DNA from 3 places in the Pseudoalteromonas sp. NCIMB 1079 genome. Region 1 is predicted to be linked to each of the others. Evidence: predicted binding sites of a transcription regulator. Region 1 holds the regulator's gene; each other region holds the start of a gene.

Region 1 (7,943 bases):
CATGGCTTTATGGCTTAAATTAAACGACTTTAAGCTTGATCAGGTACAAAATTTTTACCCATCACCTATGGCTAATGCGACGACTATTTACCATACAGAGATGAACTCTTTGCGTAATATAAAAAACAACTCAGAAGTTGTTCCTGTACCTAAAGGCGCACGCCAACGTAGATTACATAAAGCTATTTTACGCTACCACGATGCAGCTGGTTGGCCAATGATACGTGAAGCTCTACGTAAAATGGGTAAAGCTAATTTAATTGGTAAAGGGCCTAACTGTTTAGTGCCAGAAGAAGGGCGCGATGAAAAAGCAGGTAAAGATGGTAAAAAAAGTGGGCGTCCGGCACTAACGCGACATACTGGTTTTAGCCAATTTAAAAAGGCAAACACTAAGCCAAAAGTAGGCGGTAATAGTCAAAGTACACGTTAGTAATTTTATTTGCTAATAGATAAGGCTAATTGCGGTACGCGCTTTTTCATACGCAAATTAAGTAAGCCTTGCTCTTTATTATCTATATTATTGTAGGTGATAAAGAGTGAAGTTTTAGAGCCCCTCTCTTTAGATATCCAGTGCTAAGTTTAGCTTTTTTTTAAAGCATTGATGATAACCACAAACGCAATTTAAGTGACCATAACGGCTGAATGCCGGTGAGTCCTTGCGTCATTTTATTATCTTTTAAGATTATATAAGATGGCGTGACTTGTCCCTGCCAATCGGAAAATATCTCCCCGTGTTGATCGTTAACAGTACTGAAGCTGTAGCCTTGCTCATTTAAATAATCATGCAGCTCTTGAGCAGAGCCTGACTTTATCGCGATGCTCACAACAGGGTATTTATTCTCGTTTGCGAGTTCGTTTATGGCAGGGGAGGTAATACTACAAATAGGACACCAAGTTCCCCAAAAATACACAAGCGTGGGTTTATCTTGGCTCATTGCTGCTAAATCAATGTTTTGCCCTTTATAGTCGATTAATTGTAATTGAGGATTTGCTGGCATGACAGGTTGCCGCCACCAATTAACGGCGGTATAAATGACGAAAAATATAGAGCCATATACCAGTACACTTTTTAATATGGATACGCTTTTTTGTTTTAGCGTTTTTTTAGGTATGTCATTTTTATGTTTGGTATCCGTTGCCATAGCTACTGATTTACCCTAAGTATTTTTGCTGTAGTTTTTTACATTTAAAGCGTTTAATTTATATCAGCAACCATGTAGCAGTACCTAAAAAGGCGAATATACCAACAATATCAGTCACTGTGGTTAGCACCACACTCCCTGCAAGAGCAGGGTCTATATTCATTCTTTTAAGAATTATTGGAATACTTGCACCAGCAACACCTGCCACCACTAAGTTCATAAACATAGCGAAGGCGAGTACGCCACCAAGCATAAAGTCCCACTGCCATAGCGCAATAACACCCGCAATTAATAGTGACCACAAAATACCGTTTAGCGCGCCAATGGCCAGTTCTTTCATCATCAAGAAACGTTGGTTTGTTTGGTTTATATGACCTACTGCAATACCACGGATAACAAGCGTTAATGATTGGCTACCAGCAACACCACCCATAGAAGGGACAATACCGTTAAGCACAGCCAAAATAGGGAGCACATCTAAAGTGCCTTCAAAAAAGCTAGCTACAAAAGCAGCTGCAAGTGCGGTTAGTAAATTAACTCCTAGCCAAACTGAGCGTTTTTTAGAGCTTTTTAGTACAGGCGCGAATGTATCCTCTTCATCATCAAGACCGGCTAGGCTTAATAAGCTATGCTCGGCATCTTCTCGGATTACATCAACGATGTCATCGATAGTAACACGACCGAGGAGTTGGTCGTTATCGTCCACCACAGGGGCCGATATCCAATTATGGCGCTCAAATAATTGCGCTACTTCACTTTCATCCATTGAGATTGGGATAGACTCACAATCTTCATCCATTAAATCGCGCACAATTTTTTCTGGCGGATTAGTTAATAATGTACTCAGCGATAAAGCGCCTATAAAGCAGTTATGTTTATCAACAACATATAAATCATCTGTACCCTCTGGTAACTCACCACGCAGTCTAATATAACGAAGTACAACATCGAGTGTTACATCAGGGCGAATGGTCACCGTATCGGTGTTCATTAGCGCACCTGCTGAACGCTCTTGATATGACAGTGCTTGCGTGGCACGTTCACGGTCTTGAATGTCCATCGCGCTAACAACGTCTTTATAGACGGTATCTGGCAGGCTACGTAATACTTCACCTAAGTCATCGTGGCCCATGTCTTCAGTTGCGGCGGCAATGTGCTTAGGTTCCATTTGGGCAATAATGCCTAAACGAACATCTTCAGATAATTCTTCAAGAACATCACCCTGCACATCAGGATCGACCAATTGCCAAAGCAGTCGGCGAATTTTATGCGGTGATGATTCTAATAATAATGCGGTATCACAAGGAGCCGTTTTTGCGAGCATGCGCCTAACTTGAACAAATTGACCACTATTGAGTGACTTCGTCACCTGTTTTAGTTGCTGTAGTGGGTAATCTTGTTCAAAAGCTTCAGGCATTGGCGTCCTTTATAAATTGTTATATTACTTTATGGGGGGGAGGTGAGTTAACTGGCGTTACTAACCTATCTATTTTATATATCTGTTTTAATTGAAGCATTAGTAATGCGAATATTGTTTTTATAAAACAGGTTATTCTTGTTCATTAAAGCGTTGTGCTATTAATTCTCCAACAGCGTGTAAAGCTTGCTCAGAATCAGGGCCTTTACAAACAACTTTAACTTCTTTTCCTTGGCTACTTTCAAGTAACATTAGTGCAAGTACGCTATCGCCTGCTGCTTCTTTGTCATCTTGGAATAATGTGATTGTCGCATCAAATTGTACTGCTAATTGCGCAAGCACAGTAGCTGCTCTGGCGTGCAAGCCTAATTTGTTTTTTATTAAAAAGGTATCTTCACAATGCATAACTTACTCTACCTAAGCTGAACAGGTGATTATTCAGCTATATTATTTTTCTTGCTCGCGATGGCGAATTTTTACATTGGGATGTGTCATTGCAAAACTTTCACCGATAGTTTGCGCTAAATACACAGAGCGATGTTGCCCGCCTGTACACCCAATAGCAATGGTTAAATAACTGCGGTTATTTCGTTCTAAATGTGGTAACCACGTTTGTACAAATGTTTGAATTTGCCATGTGAATTTTTGCACTATGCTGTGATTAGCTAAATAGTCTTTAACCGGTTGATCTAACCCATTTAAAGGCTTCAACTCTGGTTCCCAGTGTGGATTTGGTAAAAAGCGTGCATCAAATACGTAGTCTGCTTCTTTTGGTATACCGTGTTTAAAACCAAATGATTCAAATGTGACAATCAGTTGCTTATCTTTTTTACCTAAAATCTTTTCACGAATAGATTCAGCGAGTTGATGAACACTTAAATCAGTCGTATCTATCATAAAGTCGGCGCGAGTGGTTAACACATCAAGTAATTCTTTTTCTTTTTTGATGGCTAAATCAAGGGGCAACGAGTCTATTGATAGTGGGTGTAATCTGCGTGTTTCAGAAAAGCGTTTGATCAATGTCTGATCGTCGCTATCTAAATAAAATAACGTAGGGTTTGCAAAGCCTGGTAAGTATTCAAGAATATCGTTAAATTCATCTTGTTCTTTAGGGATGTTGCGCACATCTATGCTAACAGCAATTTTATCGTAGCTATCAGACACACTGCGAACTAATGAAGGTAGTAGGTTTACTGGAATATTATCAACGCAATAATAACCTAAATCTTCTACAACGCGCAAAGCAACCGACTTTCCAGAACCAGAACGGCCGCTTATGATAATTAACTCCATTTAACACCCTTTATAAAACTATGATTGATCGACAATAACTTGGTAAAGCTCAGTATCAGATTTTGCACTGCGTAACTGTTTACAAAAATCTTTGTTGTTTAGTTTATCAGCAATGGTTGCTAGAGTCTTTAAGTGCTGCTGGTTATCGCCATCTGGTACGATGAGTGCGACAAAAATATCAACAGGGCGATTATCGATTGCATCAAAGTTTATTGGAGTTTCGCTAACGAGCACTAAAGCCAAAGGCTCTTCTGCACCGCTCATTCTTCCATGAGGAATAGCAATGCCACGCCCTATACCTGTACTACCTAATTTCTCTCTGCTCATTAAAGCATTAAGAATATCTTGTTGCGGTAAATACGGAAGTTTGTCGTGAGCAAGTTCGCTAATGAACTCTAAAATTCTTTTTTTGCTATTAAAAAGGACCGCAGCTTTGCTGCAGTCCTGGCATATAAGTGAACTTAATTTCATCATATTAGTGTCGAGCAAGCTTCTCTTTGTGTTTGATTACTTGGCGATCGAGCTTGTCGATCAACGAGTCAATAGCGGCATACATATCTTGATGTTCTGTAGAGGCAAATAGCTCAGCACCGCTTACGTGTATTGTGGCTTCTGCTTTTTGATTTAATTTTTCTACATCGAGAATGACATGAACATTATTTATATGATCAGAGTGTCTTTCAAGCTTCGCAAATTTAGTATTAATATAGTCTCTTAGTGAATCGGTTAATTCTACGTGACGACCAGTTAAGTTTAGTTGCATAAGCATTACCCTCTTAGTTTAGCGTCTTAAATCAGACTTTTACGCTGATTTGACGGTGGAATAGCAAGAGATTCGCGGTATTTTGCGATTGTACGTCTTGCTACTTTAATTCCTTGCTCAGCCAATATATCCGCTATTTTGCTATCACTCAATGGTTTTGCTGAGTTTTCTGCTGCGATTAATTTTCGGATAAGCGCACGTATTGCTGTAGATGAACATTCACCACCGTTTTCAGTACTTACATGGCTTGAGAAAAAGTATTTAAGCTCAAATATACCACGGGGTGTATGCATGTACTTTTGAGTAGTTACGCGCGAAATTGTCGATTCGTGCATTTCTACCATTTCAGCGACATCATTTAAAACCATTGGTTTCATGGCTTCAGGGCCATGTTCAAAAAAGCCTTGTTGTTGCTTAACAATACAATTAGTAACTTTTAATAGCGTGTCGTTTCTACTTTCTAAGCTTTTAATAAACCATTTAGCTTCTTGTAAATGTGAGCGAATAAACTGGCTGTCGCCACTTGATTTTACAGTGCGAGACATTGCCGCGTATTGGCTATTAACACGAATTTTAGGCATGCTATCTGGGTTTAATTCGACAACCCAGCGGCCTTTAATTTTTTTAACTGACACATCAGGAATAACATACTCAGATTCTTCCCTTACTATAGTATCTGCAGGTTTTGGGTTGAGAGTATGTATTAGTGTCATTACTTCTTTAAGCTCTTCTTCTTTGAGCTTAGTTTTTTTCATTAATGTACGATAGTCGCGAGCTGCTAATAGATCAATATGCTCGGTTAAAATCATTTTCGTTTCATTAATGTAAGGTGTTTCTTTATCAAATTGATTAAGCTGAATACACAAACACTCTTGTAAACTACGTGCAGCAATACCAACAGGATCAAACAGTTGGATGCGTTTTAATACCGCTTCAATTTCATCAAGTTCGACTTCGTTATCATCTTCGTTTTCTTGATTAAAGCTTTCTAAAATTTCTTCGCAGCTTAGTGTTAAAATACCTGAATCATCGACGGCTTCTACAATCGCAATAGCGATGGCTTCATCGGTAGGGCTAAATGGCGTTAGTTGTAATTGCCACATTAAATACTCATGGAGCGTTTCAGTAGAGGCGCCTTGGTATATAGATTCATCTTCAGGCATTGGACCTGATGAGGCTGCAGGAGCGGCACTCATGTACTCATCCCAACTAACATCCATAGCCATGTCGTCACTTAGCGTGTCTTTTGCAAGTGCTTCACCAGTATCTTGTTCGTATTCGCTCGGAGCATCATCAGCAGATGCGCTAACAGTTATGTCATCGGTATCAGCTTTTTGCTCGTTTTTACCAGCAGCGTCTTCGGAATAGTCTGCCTCTTCAACCTCTAATAGTGGATTACTGTCGAGAGCTTCTTGTATTTCTTGCTGGAGATCCAATGTACTGAGTTGCAACAAACGAATAGCTTGTTGCAACTGTGGAGTCATTGTAAGTTGCTGGCCCATGCGCAGCTGTAGTGATTGCCTCATGTATCTCTAACAATCCTTTTATGTTGTTATAATTAATACTAGCAGATGCTTAAAGACATGGCGTAAATGTTACAGCCTAAATTGCTCGCCTAAGTAAACATCGCGTACTGTTTTATCATTTAATACGTGTTCTGGAGTACCTGATGCAATCAGCTCCCCATGAGAAACAATGTAGGCTTTTTCACAAACATCAAGGGTCTCTCTTACGTTATGGTCGGTAATTAATACTCCAATCCCACGATTTTTAAGATGTTCTATTATTTTCTTTATATCTAATACCGAAATAGGGTCAACACCAGCAAACGGTTCATCCAGTAATATAAATTTAGGATCTGCTGCCAGCGCTCGTGCTATTTCTACACGACGACGTTCTCCACCCGATAATGCCATACCTTGGCTATCACGAATGTGTTGTATGCTAAATTCATCTAATAAGTTATTGAGCGTGTCTTCTCTGGCTTGTTTATTTAGTTCTTTGCGCGTTTCTAAAATGGCCATTAAGTTTTGATAAACAGTCAGCTTTCTAAAAATCGATGACTCTTGTGGTAAGTAGCCTATGCCTAATCTAGCACGACTATGCATAGGTAAAAGAGTAATATCGTTATCATCAATAGATATTTTACCTTTGTCGCTAGGAACAAGCCCTACAATCATATAAAAAGTCGTTGTTTTACCAGCACCGTTAGGGCCAAGTAAGCCAACTATACTGCCAGCTTGTACTTCAAGGCCGACGTTTTTTACAACTTCACGACCTTTATAGCTTTTTGCTAATAGTTCTGCTTTTAATGTGCTCATGGTTGACCTTTATCGCCTTTTTTACTTTTTTTAGTTTCGATCGGTACTAAAATTGTGTGAACGCGGTCAGTTGAGTTTTCATCTTTTTCGGCACTGATGAGCTGCTGCTCTATGTCGTAGGTAATGCTTTTAGCATTTATTTTTTGTCCGGCTTGCGATACTTGTGCATTACCAACAAGCGTTAAAAAACGCTTAGATACATCATAACGTACTTCGTCAGCACTGGCGCTCATAGTTGTGCCGTCTGATTGCTTTTCTTCAAAGTGCGCAGGGCTACCTGTGGCAATTAATAATTGTTTATTATCACCAAGTTCATCACGTTTGTGTACTTCGAGGCGATCGGCTGTAATGCGGCGATTACCGTGAATAATCTCAACGTTTTTCTCAAAAATACCCACATTAGCTTTCAATTGACCTTCTTGCTTGTCGGCACTTATTGAAATTTGATTGGCAGCAGGTTGCGTGTTTTGCTCTGCAGCACTACTATTAAACGCTAGTATAAGTGTAGGAATTATAAGTGATTTTAATATTTTATTGGTCATAGTATATGGTTCGCGTATGGTTAATTAGTTTTATCACTTCGGTTTTTAAGTCGGCTTCTAGGCCTTTACCGGTGATTTTTAAATTGGGTCCAGTGATGATGACGGGTTGCTCCGAACGCATTGTTAATAGCTTTATATCAACCTGAATATTATCAGCATTGATTTTGTCTATCATGGCGTTATCGGTTAAATTTTTGGCAACCACATTACCTTCTAAAATTAATTGTTTATCTTCGTATAATGTTGCTTCGTCTGCATTTATTTGCCACGTTTGTTGTTCGTTATATAAAGTGAAAATGGGTTTTTCGAAAAACGTGAAACCTAATTGCTGGTATAGCTCCATTTTAGCCGCAGTGACTTTGTGGCTAATTTTACCTTGCTCATCATAGGCTGTCTGTTTGAGCTCAATAGCTATGTAATCAGGCTTAGCAATAACTTCAGGCTCAGCCTGAGGCACAATATTTG
Region 2 (7,943 bases), 2.3 Mb from region 1:
GCACTGTGGTAGAAATTTTTGCCGGTGGCGAATCGGTATCGTTACTTGAAGATGGTCAACAAGGTATTATTGTTTTAGACCGTACTCCGTTTTACGCTGAATCAGGCGGCCAAATTGGTGATAGCGGAACAATTACTGTTGCCGGTGGTGAGTTTAATGTAACGAATACCACTAAATTGGGTAATGCTTTTGCTCATCATGGAACAGTTCAAGGACGTATTGGTGTTAACGATAAAGTGGATGCGACTATTGACGATGCACGCCGCGATAGCATTAAGAAAAACCACACCGCTACGCATATTTTGCATGAAGCACTGCGTCAGCTTTTAGGCGAGCACGTATCGCAAAAAGGCTCACTTGTGCAGCCAGATCGTCTGCGTTTTGACTTCTCACATTTTGAAGCGGTGACCAAACAAGAACTGCGCGAAATTGAACGCGTAGTGAATGACGAAATTCGTCGTAACTTTGCTCTTAACACTGAGCTAATGGCAATTGATGATGCTAAAGCCAAAGGTGCAATGGCACTGTTTGGCGAAAAGTACGATGACGAAGTACGCGTTGTGACTATTGGTGATTACTCAATCGAGCTTTGTGGTGGTACACACGTAGAGCGTACGGGTGACATTGGTTTATTCAAAATTGTATCTGAAAGCGGTATTGCTGCTGGTGTTCGTCGAATTGAAGCGGTAACAGGTGCAGAGGCAATTGCTTATGTAAGCGAGCAAGAGCAACAATTAGCTGATGTTGCAGCGCTTGTAAAAGGTGACAATGCGTCAGTGCTTGAAAAAGTAACTGCCTTACTTGAAAAGTCGAAAGGGCTTGAAAAACAAGTTGCCCAGCTTAACGATAAGTTAGCAAGTGCGGCGGGTGCATCTTTACTTGATTCGATTGTTGAAATTAACGGCGTTAAGCTACTTGTAGCAAATGTTGAAGGTACTGAATCTAAAGCACTGCGCGGTATGGTTGATGACCTTAAAAACAAAATTGGCTCAGGTGTTATTGCACTGGGTGTTGCCAGTGGCGACAAAGTAAGCCTAATTGCTGGTGTTACTAAAGACTTAACAGGCAAAGTAAAAGCCGGTGAGTTAGTTAACCACATGGCAGGCCAAGTAGGTGGTAAAGGTGGCGGTCGTCCAGATATGGCACAAGCTGGTGGTAGTGAGCCACAAAACCTTGCTGCTGCACTAGATAGCGTTACAGCTTGGTTAACTGAGCGTACTTAAGCCTAAGTGGCGCTTATTGTTCAAAAATTCGGTGGCACTTCGGTCGGCTCAATAGAGCGAATTGAAGCAGTCGCCGACCTTGTTGTAAAAACCAGACAACAAGGACATCAAGTGGTTGTGGTGCTCTCGGCTATGTCGGGAGAAACCAACCGCTTAATTAATCTCGCCAAACAAATTGATACTCGCCCGAGTAGCCGTGAACTAGATGTACTAATTAGCACCGGAGAGCAGGTTTCTGTATCACTACTTGCTATGGCTATTATAAAACGTGGCCACTCTGCTGTGAGCCTATTAGCCGATCAAGTCAATATTTTAACCGATAACATGTTTGGTAAAGCTCGTATTGCAGAGGTTGCTGCTACGCGTTTAAAGCATGAGCTTGAGCATAATCGTATTGCTATTATTGCTGGGTTTCAGGGGCGTGATGTTGAGGGCAACATTACAACGCTTGGGCGCGGCGGCACCGATACATCGGCTGTAGAAATAGCAGCGGCTATAAAAGCTGACGAATGCCAGATCTATACAGACGTTGACGGCGTATATACTACAGATCCTCGTGTTGAACCTAACGCGCGCAGAATGAGCCAAGTTACCTTTGCCGAAATGCTAGAGCTGGCAAGTTTAGGGGCGAAAGTTTTGCATATTCGCTCAGTAGAAGCCGCAGGAAAACATAATGTGCCACTTAGGGTGCTTTCGAGCTTTAATCCCGATGAAGGTACATTAATAAGTTTAGAGGAGAACGATATGCCAAGCAAGGTGGTATCGGGGATTGCGTTTAATCGTGACGAATGTTTAATTAAGGTACAAGGTGTGCCAACGGGCACGCAATATCTTTCAAAAATATTGAAACTTTTTGCCGAAAATGGCATCGAAATAGATATGATTAATCAAGTTAATCATAACTTTGAAAAAATAGACTATGCTTTTACTGTGCACTCGAATGATTATCTGCAAGCACTTGAATTATTGAGTGAAGATCAAGCTCAGCTCAGTGCTCAAAATATAAGCGGATTGCAAGCAGTAGCTAAAGTTTCTGCTGTTGGCATGGGTATGAAATCACATTCTGGTGTCGCTAGTTTATTTTTTGATGCATTAGCGCAGGAAAATATTAATGTGGTTTTAGTCTCGACTTCAGAGATTAAAATTTCAGTTTTAATAGATGAAAAGTATTTAGAGTTAGCTGTTCGTGCATTACACAAGGCATTTTTAACAGAAAATGGATAGATTGCGAGTTTTTACTTACTTTTCAGTCTAATTTTCATTAGTATGTTTAAGCGGAATCTTATAATTTTTATTGGAACATGGGAGCAAGAGAATGCTAATACTAACTCGTAGAGTAGGTGAAACCCTAATGATTGGTGACGAAGTAACAGTTACTGTTCTAGGTGTTAAAGGAAATCAAGTTCGAATCGGTGTTAATGCACCAAAAGACGTATCAGTGCATCGTGAAGAGATTTACATGCGCATACAAGCTGAAAAGTCGAACCCTAATCCGGGCAATGCTTAATCAACACGTATACGTAGTTGAGTAATTAACTCAACTAGACTAAAAGCCACTCACTGAGTGGCTTTTTTGTTTATAAAAGCGAGTGTTTCAGGACTAAGTATTTGTTTTGATATGTACTGCATGCCGCTTTTGTTTTTAATAATAATACCTTGCTGGGTGTCAATTACTTCGCTTATATTTTGCCATTCTAATTGATAGCTTTTGTAATGATTAGCAGATTTAATACCTTCTTCATCAAAGGTAAGTGTTACCTCAGAGCCTGATGCTCTGCTGAGCATTTGTCTGGTTACCCACCATGGTCTGCGATAGTAAAAAGCGACGCACTCGAGTACCGCTAACATGATCATAAACGATCCTAAGTAATGATCGTCTAAAACATAAATGCCAAATAAACCAAGCGCAACTAACAACACAAGTAAAAAGTATTTAGGTTTTGCACGCTTACTATAAGGGAGTGACTCATCAAAACACTCGTAAAAGTAGGGTTTATCTAATGTGTAGGTGGTTGTGAATGCCATTTTGCCTTGCTTTAAATATCGTTTTTTTTATTTTAACAAGCTAACTGCTAAATGAGCAGCTTTATAGTCAGTGATTTTATTACTGGCACAAAAAAACGGCTCGAAAGCCGTTTTTTTTAGCGGTACAAGAAGAATTAACAGTTAGTTTCTTCAGCGTTCACGCCTTCTTTAACATTTTCACATGCATCTTCAACAGAGTTTTGCACATCAGTTACTGCTTCGTCGATACGTTCGCCAGCATCTTCTGCATGGTTGTCTTCACAACCCATCATGAAAAAACCTGCAAATACTGCGATTAGTGCTGCTTTTAAAGTTGTAGAGTTCATAGTGTAATTCCTTGTAAGTATTAATTAAATTTTAGTGTTTGTTAGTTGAATGCTTTATCTACCTGGGTGATTTACCACGTAGTGCACCTGAAACTAATGAAATCACTAAAAGTACTAAAAAGATAAAAAATATAATTTTTGCTATACCAGCTGCGGCACCTGCGATGCCACCAAAACCTAACACTGCAGCGATTAAAGCAATAACTAAAAATGTAATTGTCCAGCGTAACATTGTTTTCTCCTTGGTTATCAAATTTGCTCATAATAACTAATGCCAGTTATATGCCAAAGTTTATTTGTTATAAATATCAATTGGTTATGGTTTTTTGCTGTTACTCTAGTTATTAGTTGCTTAGTAACTTTTACGCTTTGTTATGTAAGTTATTCACACTGTTGCAAATAACTGGTAAATATTCACTAAACAGACTTTATTTGGTAAGACCAATTAACAAGTGGTTATGGCTTTGCATTTTATATTAAAAATTGGTGTTTATTTTTACTTGGCTTGATAGTTAATTAACAACTTCCATATAACTATTAGCTATAGTCGTTATTTCTTGTATGTATTGTAGAGCGCGTGATTGCTGAGTTATAGCATGTAAATTAATTGAGTGTTATGTTGTTTATTGTTTAATTGGTTTTACCAATTTACAAGATGTAGACAAAGCGATTAGTTTTGTTATTATCCAGTGAATAAATATTTAATTAAATCGATTTTTTATTTTCGATATGGGTTTCAAGGGGAGAAAAATGGATATAGGTGCTCTACTCACAACGGCTGGTAACTTAATGCTTACTGGCATGGTTGGGGTGTTTGTATTTCTGTCGATATTAATTGGTGCAGTAACGCTTATGTCTAATTTGGTGACGCGCTTTAGCGAACCTGACGTGGCGACACCAGTTAAATCACCATCTTTTAAATCTCAAGGTGTGCCTAATGAGCACATCGCTGCTATTAGTGCTGCCATTGCTCAGTACAAATCAAATAATAAATAAGGGGCACACACATGGCTAAATTAAAATTAACAGAATTGGTATTACGCGATGCTCACCAATCATTATTAGCAACGCGTATGCGCCTAGACGATATGCTACCGATTGCTAGCAAATTAGACGATGCGGGTTATTGGTCTATTGAATCGTGGGGCGGTGCTACATTTGACTCGTGTATTCGTTATCTAGGCGAAGATCCTTGGGAGCGTATTCGTGCACTTAAAAAAGCGATGCCTAATACTAAACAGCAAATGCTATTACGCGGTCAAAACTTATTAGGTTACCGCCATTACGCTGATGACGTAGTTGAAAAATTTGTAGAACGTGCACATAAAAATGGCGTTGACGTATTTCGTATATTTGATGCAATGAACGATGTTCGCAATCTAGAAACAGCTATTAAAGCGGCTGTAAAAGTAGGCGCTCACGCTCAAGGTACTATTTCGTACACAGTTAGCCCAGTTCATACACTTGATATGTGGCTAACTCTTGCAAAGCAGCTTGAAGATATGGGTTGTCACTCAATTTGTATTAAAGATATGGCGGGTTTATTAAAGCCGTACGATGCTGAAAAACTAATTAAAGCACTTAAAGAAACTGTATCTATTCCAATTGCTATGCAGTGCCACGCTACAACAGGTTTAAGTACTGCTACTTACCAAAAAGCAATTGATGCTGGTATTGATATGCTCGATACCGCTATTTCATCAATGAGTATGACTTATGGACATTCTGCAACTGAAACTATTGTATCGATAGTTGAAGGGACTGAGCGTGATACTGAGCTTGATTTAAACCACCTAGAAGAAATTGCTGCTTACTTTAGAGATGTACGTAAAAAATATGCGGCATTTGAAGGTAGCTTAAAAGGGGTTGATGGGCGTATTTTATTAGCTCAAGTACCTGGTGGCATGCTTACAAACATGGAAAACCAACTTAAAGAGCAAGGCGCAGCCGATAAGCTTAATGAGGTTTTACTTGAGATCCCACGTGTACGTGAAGATCTTGGCTTTTTACCTTTAGTAACACCAACGTCGCAAATTGTTGGCACTCAAGCGGTACTTAATGTGCTAACGGGTGAGCGTTATAAAACAATTACTAAAGAAACTGCTGGCGTATTAAAAGGTGAATATGGCTTAACACCAGCACCAATGAATAAAGAGCTACAAGAGCGCGTACTTGATGGAGCGGAAGTTATTACTTGTCGCCCTGCTGATAACATTGCACCTGAGCTTGCAACGCTTGAAGCTGAGTTATTAAAAGAAGCACAAGAGCAAGGTTTAACACTTGCTGATGATCAAATTGATGACGTATTAACTTATGCATTATTCCCACAAGTTGGTTTGAAGTTTATTAAAAACCGCAACAACCCAGATGCATTTGAGCCAGTACCTTCTGTTGAAGATAAAAGCAGTAAAGCGCCTTCTAAATCAGCTTCAAATAGTAACAAAGTGAAGGCTGAGCAATACAGCGTAAAAGTAGATGGTAAAGTTTATGACGTAGTCGTAGCGCAAGGTGGTGAACTTAAGGAAGTAACATTAAAAGACTCTGAGCACATTCCTCAATCTGCTTCGGTTGCATCAGGTGAAACACTTAACGCGCCTCTAGCCGGTAATATTTTTAAGATTAAAGTAAAAGCTGGGCAAGTTGTTAACGAAGGCGATGTAGTGATTATTATGGAAGCCATGAAAATGGAAACTGAAATACGCGCTACGCATACCGGAACAATTGCTGAAGTGTTAGTTAGTGAAGGCGATGCTGTAACTACCGGCGACGCTATGATTGCATTAGCTTAGGAGTAAATAGAGGATGGAAGGTATTTTAAACCTCTGGAATGCGACAGGCATTGCTAACTTTACAATCCCATCGTTAATAATGATTGCGGTAGGGTGTTTATTACTGTTTTTAGCGATAGCTAAAGGCTTTGAACCACTATTATTACTACCTATTGGTTTTGGTGCAATTTTAACAAATGTACCAGTGGCAGGTTTGTCAGACCCAGGTGGGCTTTTGTACTACGTTTATTATGTGGGTATTGATACGGGGATTTTTCCGCTGTTGATATTTATGGGAGTAGGGGCGCTGACCGACTTTAGCGCACTTATTGCAAACCCACGTATGTTGTTATTAGGTGCGGCTGCACAGTTTGGTATTTTTGCTACATTGTTTGGCGCTATATTACTTAACTATGTGCCAGGTTTTGAATTTACTCTACAGGACGCATCGGCTATTGCCATTATAGGTGGTGCCGATGGGCCAACAGCAATATTTTTAGCATCAAAACTGGCACCTGATTTACTAGGCGCAATAGCAGTAGCTGCATATTCATACATGGCACTTGTGCCAATTATTCAGCCGCCAATTATGCGTGCGCTAACCACACCAGAAGAGCGCCAAATTAAGATGCCTGAATTACGTAAGGTATCTAAAAAGGAAAAGATCATTTTTCCTCTTATGGTACTTAGTTTAACGGCAATGTTTTTACCGGCTGCTATACCGCTTGTAGGTATGTTTTGTTTAGGTAACTTAATGCGGGAGTCGGGTGTTGTTGATAGATTAAGTAACAGTGCTCAAAACGAAATCATCAATGTTACAACTATATTTTTAGGCTTAGCTGTTGGTTCAAAGCTTGCTGCAGATAAGTTTTTAACTGTTGAGACGATTGGTATTTTAGTGCTTGGCGCACTGGCTTTTGCAATTGGTACGGCATCTGGCGTATTTATGGCAAAAGGACTTAACCGAATATCTAAAACGCCTATAAATCCATTAATTGGGGCGGCAGGTGTATCGGCTGTGCCAATGGCGGCACGAGTAGTTAATAAAGTTGGCCTTGAAAGTAACCCACATAACTTTTTACTTATGCATGCAATGGGACCCAACGTAGCGGGTGTACTTGGTAGTGCAGTTGCTGCGGGTATTTTATTAGCACTTGTTGGCTAAAAATGTAATTTAAAATAGATTAACCATTAAGCGCAGTTTACTGCGCTTTTTTTTGTTCTTAATTTCTTCGCCTCTTAATGGTTTCTTGTTCAGCACTTTTTGTTTACAGTAACAGCTCTTCAACATTTTAAGGATAGTTATCATGCTTCACACGCCTTTAGCAAAGCACTTGCCTCACGTTAGTAAACTTGTATTTGGATGTATGGGTCTGGGAGGCGGTTGGAATAAAGACGCAATCACTGATGCACATGTTAAGCAAGCTCATGAATGTATAGATAACGCCATTGAAGGTGGTATTAATTTTTTTGACCATGCTGATATTTATACTTTTGGTAAAGCAGAGCAGGTTTTTGGTAAAGCATTAAGTGAGCGGCCAGAGCTTAGAGAGCATATGTATATTCAATCTAAGTGTGGGATTCGTTTTGAAGATGATTTA
Region 3 (7,943 bases), 3.2 Mb from region 1:
CAGAAAGTCAAATGCTCCATTAACTGCATTTAACAATCCTTTCCTATGCTTCCTAATAATCGCTGTTAATATGGCAATCCACCAAACACCCGTTGTTTTTGCTACTGTCATTGTAGACATTTCAGTTTTAAATATCTTTTCAATACAGCCAGTTAAAAATCTTTTAAGCGTGGTTACTATTAAACTTACATAAATTAGCGCCTCTTGTAAGGTTGCGTTTGATGTTTGAAAGCCGCGTAAATTATTATAAGACTTACACTCCTTAAAAAGTAATTCAACCTGCCAGCGTAACCTATATAATTTGCCTATTTCAGTCGCTGTAAATTCATCAATAGATAAATTAGTGACTAAAAATGTATATTGTTTTTCTTTTTTTGACCAATACCCAACGACTCTTGTTAGCTTGTTTTTTATGCTAACATTCATATCAATAAGATCATTTTTAGGTAATTCGGGAAGCAATTCACATAACTTTGGGGAATGACTTCCTGTTAATTCCTGTCCATTTTGCTTAAAAGCATTATGTACTCTGACTGCTTTTAATCCCTTCGCTCTTAATACGTAAAATCCTCCTGCTTTATCTAATTCATGAATATAACTACCTGAATAATATCCTCTATCAGCAAGTAACAACTGTCCTTTCAACTCTTTAAATGTTGGAAGTTCTTCACGTTCAGAGTAACTGTCTGGTGTTATACCTGCTTTTTCAAAGCAACCTTGCGTTAAATTTAAAGTAGCATGCAATTCAATGGCTGCTGGACACGTATTTGAAAATCGCCCAGGAAAAACATCTTTTAAAGAACGATGAAGCATAATAGAACTACCGTCCTGAATTAAAATATTCTCAAACTTGAACAAATCTTTTTTAGTGTACTTAAGCGCATCATTTATCCAACAATTAAAAACTCTATTTGTTACCTCTCGCATTAGTTCAGCTAGTTCAGGTTTAACTAACTGGTTATGAAAAGGCTTATACTTAATAGACTGCCCTGTTAGCTGGTTATAAACTCTTAATATTTCGGATAAATAGATCGTTTTTTTATCCCCAAGCGCAGCAACAAGACTAACAACCATACGAAATGCGGTAATATTTCTTTCTCTTTTAGTAAATGCTACTTGTTTACCAAGTCGGTTCAGTTTTTTTTCACTTAGGATACTTTTTAACTTATTAATAAAAATGTTAGCATTCATTTGAAGCTCTTTTCTTGATTCTGTGGTTTGTGTGGTAACAACCATTTGATCATGAATTGAGCTTCAACTCAATTTCTTAAGATCTTACCTATGACGTGTCAGTAACCAACTGCGTATATTTATACATAAACGTTGGGTGCAACTTAAAAGTAGCAGCTAGAATCAGCTTGGGGATATAAACGGTTTCTAACCATGGTTTTCTATATGCTCGCTTAATTTGGCAATGCGCAAGCTCATACCCTCAATAATTCGGTCTTTAATTTTTTCGCGGATTACATTAGGTAAGCGGGTGAGTGCTTCAGGGGTAATGGCAAGTACTATGGTGTCGGTTTTAGCGCGTGCGCTAGTGCTACGCTCTCGGTTATTTATAAAAGCGCCTTCACCTATAAATTCACCAGGTACTATCGTTCCAAGCTCAAGTAAATGATTATGTTTAAATACTAATAACGCGCCGCTAAGAACAATGTACAAACGCTTGTCGTTATCGTATTGCTTAAATAAAAACTGATGCTGGCTTACTAAATATAACAGGCCGAACGATTCCAATAAGACTTGGCGCTCGCTGAGCGTAAATTCTTTAAAAAAGTGCAGCCTGTTTATAATTTCCATTTGTTTGAATAATGGAATATGTTCGATTAGCTTCATCAATAACCAAATGTGTTAAAAACGTTTAATTAGCTAATATTGCGCTCTTTTAATTTTCGGGTCAACGTGTTGCGGCCCCAACCAATTTTTATAGCGGCATCTTGCTTATGGCCAGAGCAATTAGCCAGCGCCGTTTTTATTAAGCGAGTTTCTAGTTGAGCTTGAATGTCAGGCCAAATATTTTCTTTGCCTTTTTTTAGCTCTTGATTAAGCCATTGTTGGAATGAATCGAGCCAATCACCTTCTTCTTGGGTTGGTGAAGCATCCAGAATCTCCGGCGGTAAATCTTGCTCGCTTACAAGCTCACCCGGTGCCATAACTGTCAGCCAACGACACGTATTTTCTAATTGGCGTACATTACCTGGCCAATTAAATAAACGTAATTGCTCAGTCGCTTTAGGGCTCAGTACTTTACTTTCTACTTGTAGCTCTTTAGCGCTTTTATGTAAAAAGTGTTGCGATAAGCTTTCTATATCTTCAGTACGCTCTCGAAGAGCGGGTAAACGTAGGCGCACAACATTAAGACGATGAAATAAATCATCCCTAAACTTGCCTTGTTTAACTAAATCTTCAAGGTTTTGGTGCGTAGCTGCAATAATGCGTACGTCCACTTTTATACTTTGATGGCCACCAACGCGATAAAACTCACCATCGGCAAGAACGCGTAATAAACGTGTTTGCACATCAAGTGGCATATCACCAATTTCATCTAAAAATAGTGTACCGCCATTGGCTTGCTCAAAGCGGCCTTTACGTACGCTATCGGCGCCCGTAAATGCGCCTTTTTCGTGGCCAAATAACTCTGACTCAACAAGCTCTTTTGGAATGGCCGCCATGTTCAGTGCAATAAATTGATTTTCTTTACGTGGGCTATGGTTGTGCAGGGCGCTGGCGACAAGTTCTTTACCTGTGCCAGATTCACCATTTATTAATACGCTCATGCTTGAGGCCGATAGTTTACCTATCGCTCTAAACACTTCTTGCATAGCGGGTGCTTCACCAATAATGTGGGCACTTTTTGGTGGAGCTTGCTTTCGCTTAGTTTTTTTAGTGGAGTTTGCTCTGCATGCGCTCTCGACTAGCGCCACTGCTTCGTTTAAATCAAACGGCTTAGCTAGGTATTCAAAAGCACCTTTTTGAAATGCATTAACTGCAGAGTCCAAATCTGAGTGGGCAGTCATTATAATAACTGGCAGCCCAGGGTTTTGCTCTGCTATAAGCTCAAGCAACGCCATGCCATCCATACCAGGCATTCGTACGTCCGAAACTAAAACAGTAGGTTGACTAAACTTTAATGCGCTTAATACATCTTGCGCATTAGCAAAGCTTTCTGCGTTAAACCCTGCACGGGTTAGTGCTTTTTCAAGTACAAATCGAATAGAAGCATCATCATCTACAAGCCAAACTGTTTTCATGCAAACTCCAAACATTAATCTGCAAAGGGCAGATAGATATTAAATTCAGTATGTCCAGGCCAGCTATCACATTCTATATAGCCATCATGTTGATCTATCAGCGTTTGCGCTATTGAGAGTCCTAACCCTGAGCCATCTTCTTTATTGGTGATCATAGGGTAGAACAGTGTTTCACGTACACTGGGATCAATACCTGGTCCGTTATCAGATATTTGGATCAACAAGGCTTTTTTAGGTGCTTTACCTGGGCGACGATGCTGATGATTAATGCGGGTTTTTATTTTTATTTCACCGCCATCTACAAGTGCCTGTTGAGCATTACGAACAATGTTTAATACTACTTGCTGAATTTTACCTTGATCAATGTATACATCAGGAATGCTTGGGTCGTAATCCTTAACCAAGCTAATGTTAGAACAATTATCTAACGTACTTAGTCGTGCAACTGATTCAAGTGATTGATGTATATTGCCATACGATTTTTGCGGAAGCTGATTTGGCCCTAAAAGCCTATCTACTAATTCACGTAATCGGTCGGCTTGCTCAATGATAAGTTCAGCACATTGGTCTCTTTCTTGTTGATCAACCTCATACTGCAATAACTGCGCCGCTCCGCGAATTCCACCTAAAGGATTTTTAATTTCGTGAGCTAAGCCTCTAATTAGATTTCGGGCTGCTTGGTATTGATGCATTTGATTAGACGCTTGGTCGTGCTTAATTTCGTCATCAGTTTGGCGCCACTCAAATAAAATATAAAGTGAGCCATCAAACTTAATTTGTCGTGTACTTACGGCTACTTTTGCATGGCGAGAATCGCTAAAAACCACGTCAGCTCTGTGCTGCTGGCAATCTACACCTTCAACTAATGAGTATTGTTCTATACGCTGCAAATCGATTGAATGGTAATTAAAAAGACTATCGAAAGGCTGATCTAATAGGCGCTTGTTACCAAGGCCAAGCAGTTCGCTAGTACTGGTATTGGCATAGACAACGGTGAAGTTTTTATCAAGCAACATGATAGCGGTTGTTTGATTTTGCCAAATAGCATCGAGTAGCTCAGGGCTAAAGTTTTTATTATTAATCATAGCTGCACCATTTTAGTGCGTGAATATTTACAAGCAAGTTATATAGTAAAATACACTGCTGCACGTTTAGTAATGCCCCAATTTAGTTACTTAGGTTTAGCCCTTTTCGGTGCATAAAAAATATGCAGGGCTCACTTATAGCAATAACTTGGTTTTTACTATTCAAAAGCTTTAATTGTAGTGTGTGCTCACCACGTTCTACATCTCTTATTGCAAAGGTTGAACTGTCACTGGCTGGGCCATGTGCTTTGCCATCAATAAAAAGTTGTATAGTAAAACCAGTTTCAAAGCGTGGTTTTATTCGGCTAGTAACATAAACAGTGCCGGTATTTTCACGAATAGTCTGGTTATGATCAGGTGAGGAAATGGCAATACTAAAGCCCGCTTGTTGAGGCTGGGGTTGCTCGTCAAAAATGTCAGTATTTGTTGCAGGCATATTAAGATCTTGGCTGGTAAGCTTTACCTCTTTAGCACCTTTATGAGGGGTGTCAGAGAACACTAATACGCCATTTTTATCTTTCCAAGCGTATATCTTTGTTTCACCAGCGTAACCATAATTGCTTAATCCTAAAGCAATTAATAGTAATAAAATCTTGTTGTTCACTCTGCAGCCCTGCATTTTTGTCGGTAACTTAACTTTAGTGGAGATTGATTAATTTTACCATTAAAAAAGCCCGCAAAGCGGGCTTGAGAACACACATATTTTATACAGCTAAATTAACAGCTGTAGTACATTTCAAACTCAACTGGGTGAGTTGTCATGTTAAGCTTTTCAACTTCTTTAGATTTAAGTTCGATGTAAGCATCGATTAAGTCATCAGTGAATACACCACCTTGAGTTAAGAATTCACGGTCTGCGCTAAGTGCAGATAGTGCTTCGTCAAGTGATGCTGCAACAGTTGGGATTTCTGCTGCTTCTTCAGCTGGTAAGTCATATAAATCTTTATCCATAGCATCGCCAGGGTGGATCTTGTTTTTGATACCATCAAGGCCAGCCATAAGCATTGCTGAGAAAGCAAGGTATGGGTTAGCAGTTGGATCTGGGAAGCGTACTTCAATACGACGACCTTTTTCAGATGGAACCACTGGGATACGAATTGATGCAGAACGGTTACGTGCAGAGTATGCAAGCATAACTGGTGCTTCAAAACCTGGTACTAAACGCTTGTACGAGTTAGTAGAGGCATTTGCAAAAGCATTGATTGCTTTAGCATGCTTGATGATACCGCCAATGTAGTAAAGCGCATCTTCAGAAAGGCCGCCGTACTTATCACCAGCAAAAAGGTTTACACCATCTTTAGCAAGTGACTGGTGACAATGCATACCAGAACCGTTATCACCAACAACTGGCTTAGGCATAAACGTTGCTGTTTTACCGTATAAGTGAGCCATGTTATGGATAACATATTTCATTTCTTGGATTTCATCCGCTTTTAATACCATTGTATTAAAGCGAGTAGCAATCTCGTTTTGACCTGCTGTTGCAACTTCGTGGTGATGTGCTTCTACTACTTGACCCATTTCTTCTAGAACTAGACACGTAGCTGAACGCCAATCTTGGAAGTCATCAACAGGAGCAACTGGGAAGTAACCGCCTTTAATACCTGGACGGTGACCTGTGTTGCCATCTGCATATTCTTTATCTGAGTTCCAAGCAGCTTGCTTAGAATCAATTTTGTACATAGAACCAGACATATCTGATTTGTATTTAACGTCGTCAAATACGAAAAACTCTGGCTCAGGGCCAAATAAAACTGTATCTGCAATACCTGTAGAGCGCATGTAATCTTCAGCACGCTTAGCAACAGAACGCGGGTCGCGCTCATAACCTTGAAGTGTTGAAGGCTCTACTACGTCACAACGTACGATTAATGTTGATTCTTCAGTGAAAGGGTCTAGTTTGATTGATTCAGCAACTGGCATTAATACCATGTCTGATTCGTTTATGCCTTTCCAGCCTGCAATTGAAGAACCGTCAAACATTTTACCGTCTTCAAAAAAGTCTTCATCAACTTGGTGATGAGGAATAGATATATGTTGTTCTTTACCCTTAGTGTCAGTAAAGCGTAAATCAATGAACTTGACGTCATTTTCTTTAATAAAATCTAAAACCGATTGTGACATGTGTCCTCCAACTATTGGGTTTTGTTATTGCTGCATAATTGCTTTGGGATTTACTAAGCTGATTTTGTGCCATTTTTATAACTAGCTGTTTATAAATTAAAAAAATATCGTTGCATCAAAATGGAATGTACAAACGCACTATATTGGTGCGTAAATTTTCCTTTTTGGTGCAAAATTTACAGGGCACAATTTGCTGCTAATTTAATCGCTCGGAAATAGCATAACCTAAATGCAAAAGAGTACCAAAAAGATCAGCAAAATAGCCAAAAAGGCTGTTTTTCAAAAAAAATTTGAAATTTAATTCATATAATTGTCATATATAAAACAGATACTTAGTAAAAGTATTGAGAAAGTTTTGAAATTTATATTGGATAAACTTTCATCCATGTCATTAATGAGGGATAATATGCGCCCTTTTAAATCCTATGCTGGGACATCTCGCGAAAGCGTGGATGAGTGCGTAGATCTTGCAGGATCAATGAGAATTTAATTTCTCTGAGTAAATATATGAGCATCGAACAGTTAAGAAATATAGCGATTATCGCGCACGTTGACCATGGTAAAACAACACTGGTTGACAAACTACTTGAGCAATCAGGTACATTAGAAACACGCGGCGGTAACGAAGAGCGCGTGATGGACTCAAACGACATTGAGAAAGAACGTGGTATTACCATTTTGGCTAAAAACACAGCCATTTCTTGGAATGACTACCATATCAATATCGTAGATACCCCGGGACACGCCGATTTCGGTGGTGAAGTTGAACGCGTACTTTCGATGGCTGACTCAGTATTATTACTTGTTGATGCTCAAGAAGGTCCAATGCCGCAAACGCGTTTCGTTACGCAAAAAGCATTCGCGCAAGGCTTAAAGCCAATCGTCGTTATCAATAAAATTGATAAGCCAGGCGCTCGTCCAGATTGGGTTATGGATCAAATCTTTGATTTATTCGACAACCTTGGCGCGACTGACGAACAGTTAGACTTTAAAGTAATCTACGCTTCAGCAATCAACGGTTGGGCAACACTAGATTTAGACGAACCATCAGACAACATGGAACCTATGTTCAAGATGATCGTTGAAGAAGTATCACCACCGGATGCAGATCCTGAAGGTGACTTCCAAATGCAAATTTCTCAACTAGATTACAACTCTTATGTTGGTGTAGTTGGTATTGGTCGTATAAAACGTGGTTCTGTTGCTCCTAACCAACAAGTTACTATTATCAGTGCTGATGGCACTACACGTAATGGTAAAATTGGTGCAGTACAAAGCTACCTAGGTCTTGAGCGTATCGAAACTGATAGAGCTTACGCTGGTAACATCGTAACTGTAACAGGTATTGGTGAGCTTAAGATTTCTGATACAGTTTGTTTCCCAGGAAACGTTGAAGCATTACCACCACTAAGTGTTGATGAGCCAACTGTAACAATGACATTCTCTGTAAATAACTCACCTTTCTGTGGTAAAGAAGGTAAGT

What was found. The regulator sigma-54, encoded in region 1, starts transcription at its own class of promoters, with help from an activator protein. The targets are predictions, from matches to a motif close to GTTGGCACGNNNNTNGNNT.
Region 2: the regulator sigma-54 is predicted to act here: its motif matches at 3,846-3,864, upstream of ABX891_RS04760 (DUF1328 domain-containing protein).
Region 3: the regulator sigma-54 is predicted to act here: its motif matches at 6,516-6,534, upstream of glnA (glutamate--ammonia ligase).

What each region holds. Positions count from the first base shown of each region.
Region 1 is NZ_JBEWZA010000001.1:3,313,893-3,321,835, reverse strand. Features, by position in the region: gene ABX891_RS15490 (YgiQ family radical SAM protein) at 1-430, shown strand, start outside; gene ABX891_RS15485 (protein disulfide oxidoreductase) at 591-1,142, opposite strand; gene mgtE (magnesium transporter) at 1,201-2,559, opposite strand; gene ABX891_RS15475 (HPr family phosphocarrier protein) at 2,692-2,964, opposite strand; gene rapZ (RNase adapter RapZ) at 3,007-3,852, opposite strand; gene ptsN (PTS IIA-like nitrogen regulatory protein PtsN) at 3,871-4,323, opposite strand; gene hpf (ribosome hibernation promoting factor) at 4,328-4,615, opposite strand; gene ABX891_RS15455 (RNA polymerase factor sigma-54) at 4,642-6,141, opposite strand; gene lptB (LPS export ABC transporter ATP-binding protein) at 6,211-6,936, opposite strand; gene lptA (lipopolysaccharide transport periplasmic protein LptA) at 6,933-7,478, opposite strand; gene lptC (LPS export ABC transporter periplasmic protein LptC) at 7,468-7,943, opposite strand, start outside.
Region 2 is NZ_JBEWZA010000001.1:1,015,376-1,023,318, forward strand. Features, by position in the region: gene alaS (alanine--tRNA ligase) at 1-1,223, shown strand, start outside; gene ABX891_RS04740 (aspartate kinase) at 1,230-2,447, shown strand; gene csrA (carbon storage regulator CsrA) at 2,539-2,730, shown strand; gene ABX891_RS04750 (YcxB family protein) at 2,781-3,248, opposite strand; gene ABX891_RS04755 (hypothetical protein) at 3,383-3,574, opposite strand; gene ABX891_RS04760 (DUF1328 domain-containing protein) at 3,633-3,806, opposite strand; gene ABX891_RS04765 (OadG family protein) at 4,325-4,570, shown strand; gene oadA (sodium-extruding oxaloacetate decarboxylase subunit alpha) at 4,582-6,363, shown strand; gene ABX891_RS04775 (sodium ion-translocating decarboxylase subunit beta) at 6,377-7,507, shown strand; gene ABX891_RS04780 (aldo/keto reductase) at 7,650-7,943, shown strand, end outside.
Region 3 is NZ_JBEWZA010000001.1:150,345-158,287, reverse strand. Features, by position in the region: gene ABX891_RS00715 (IS4 family transposase) at 1-1,191, opposite strand, end outside; gene ABX891_RS00710 (cyclic nucleotide-binding domain-containing protein) at 1,378-1,836, opposite strand; gene ntrC (nitrogen regulation protein NR(I)) at 1,866-3,251, opposite strand; gene glnL (nitrogen regulation protein NR(II)) at 3,266-4,336, opposite strand; gene ABX891_RS00695 (DUF4124 domain-containing protein) at 4,419-4,940, opposite strand; gene glnA (glutamate--ammonia ligase) at 5,054-6,460, opposite strand; gene typA (translational GTPase TypA) at 6,968-7,943, shown strand, end outside.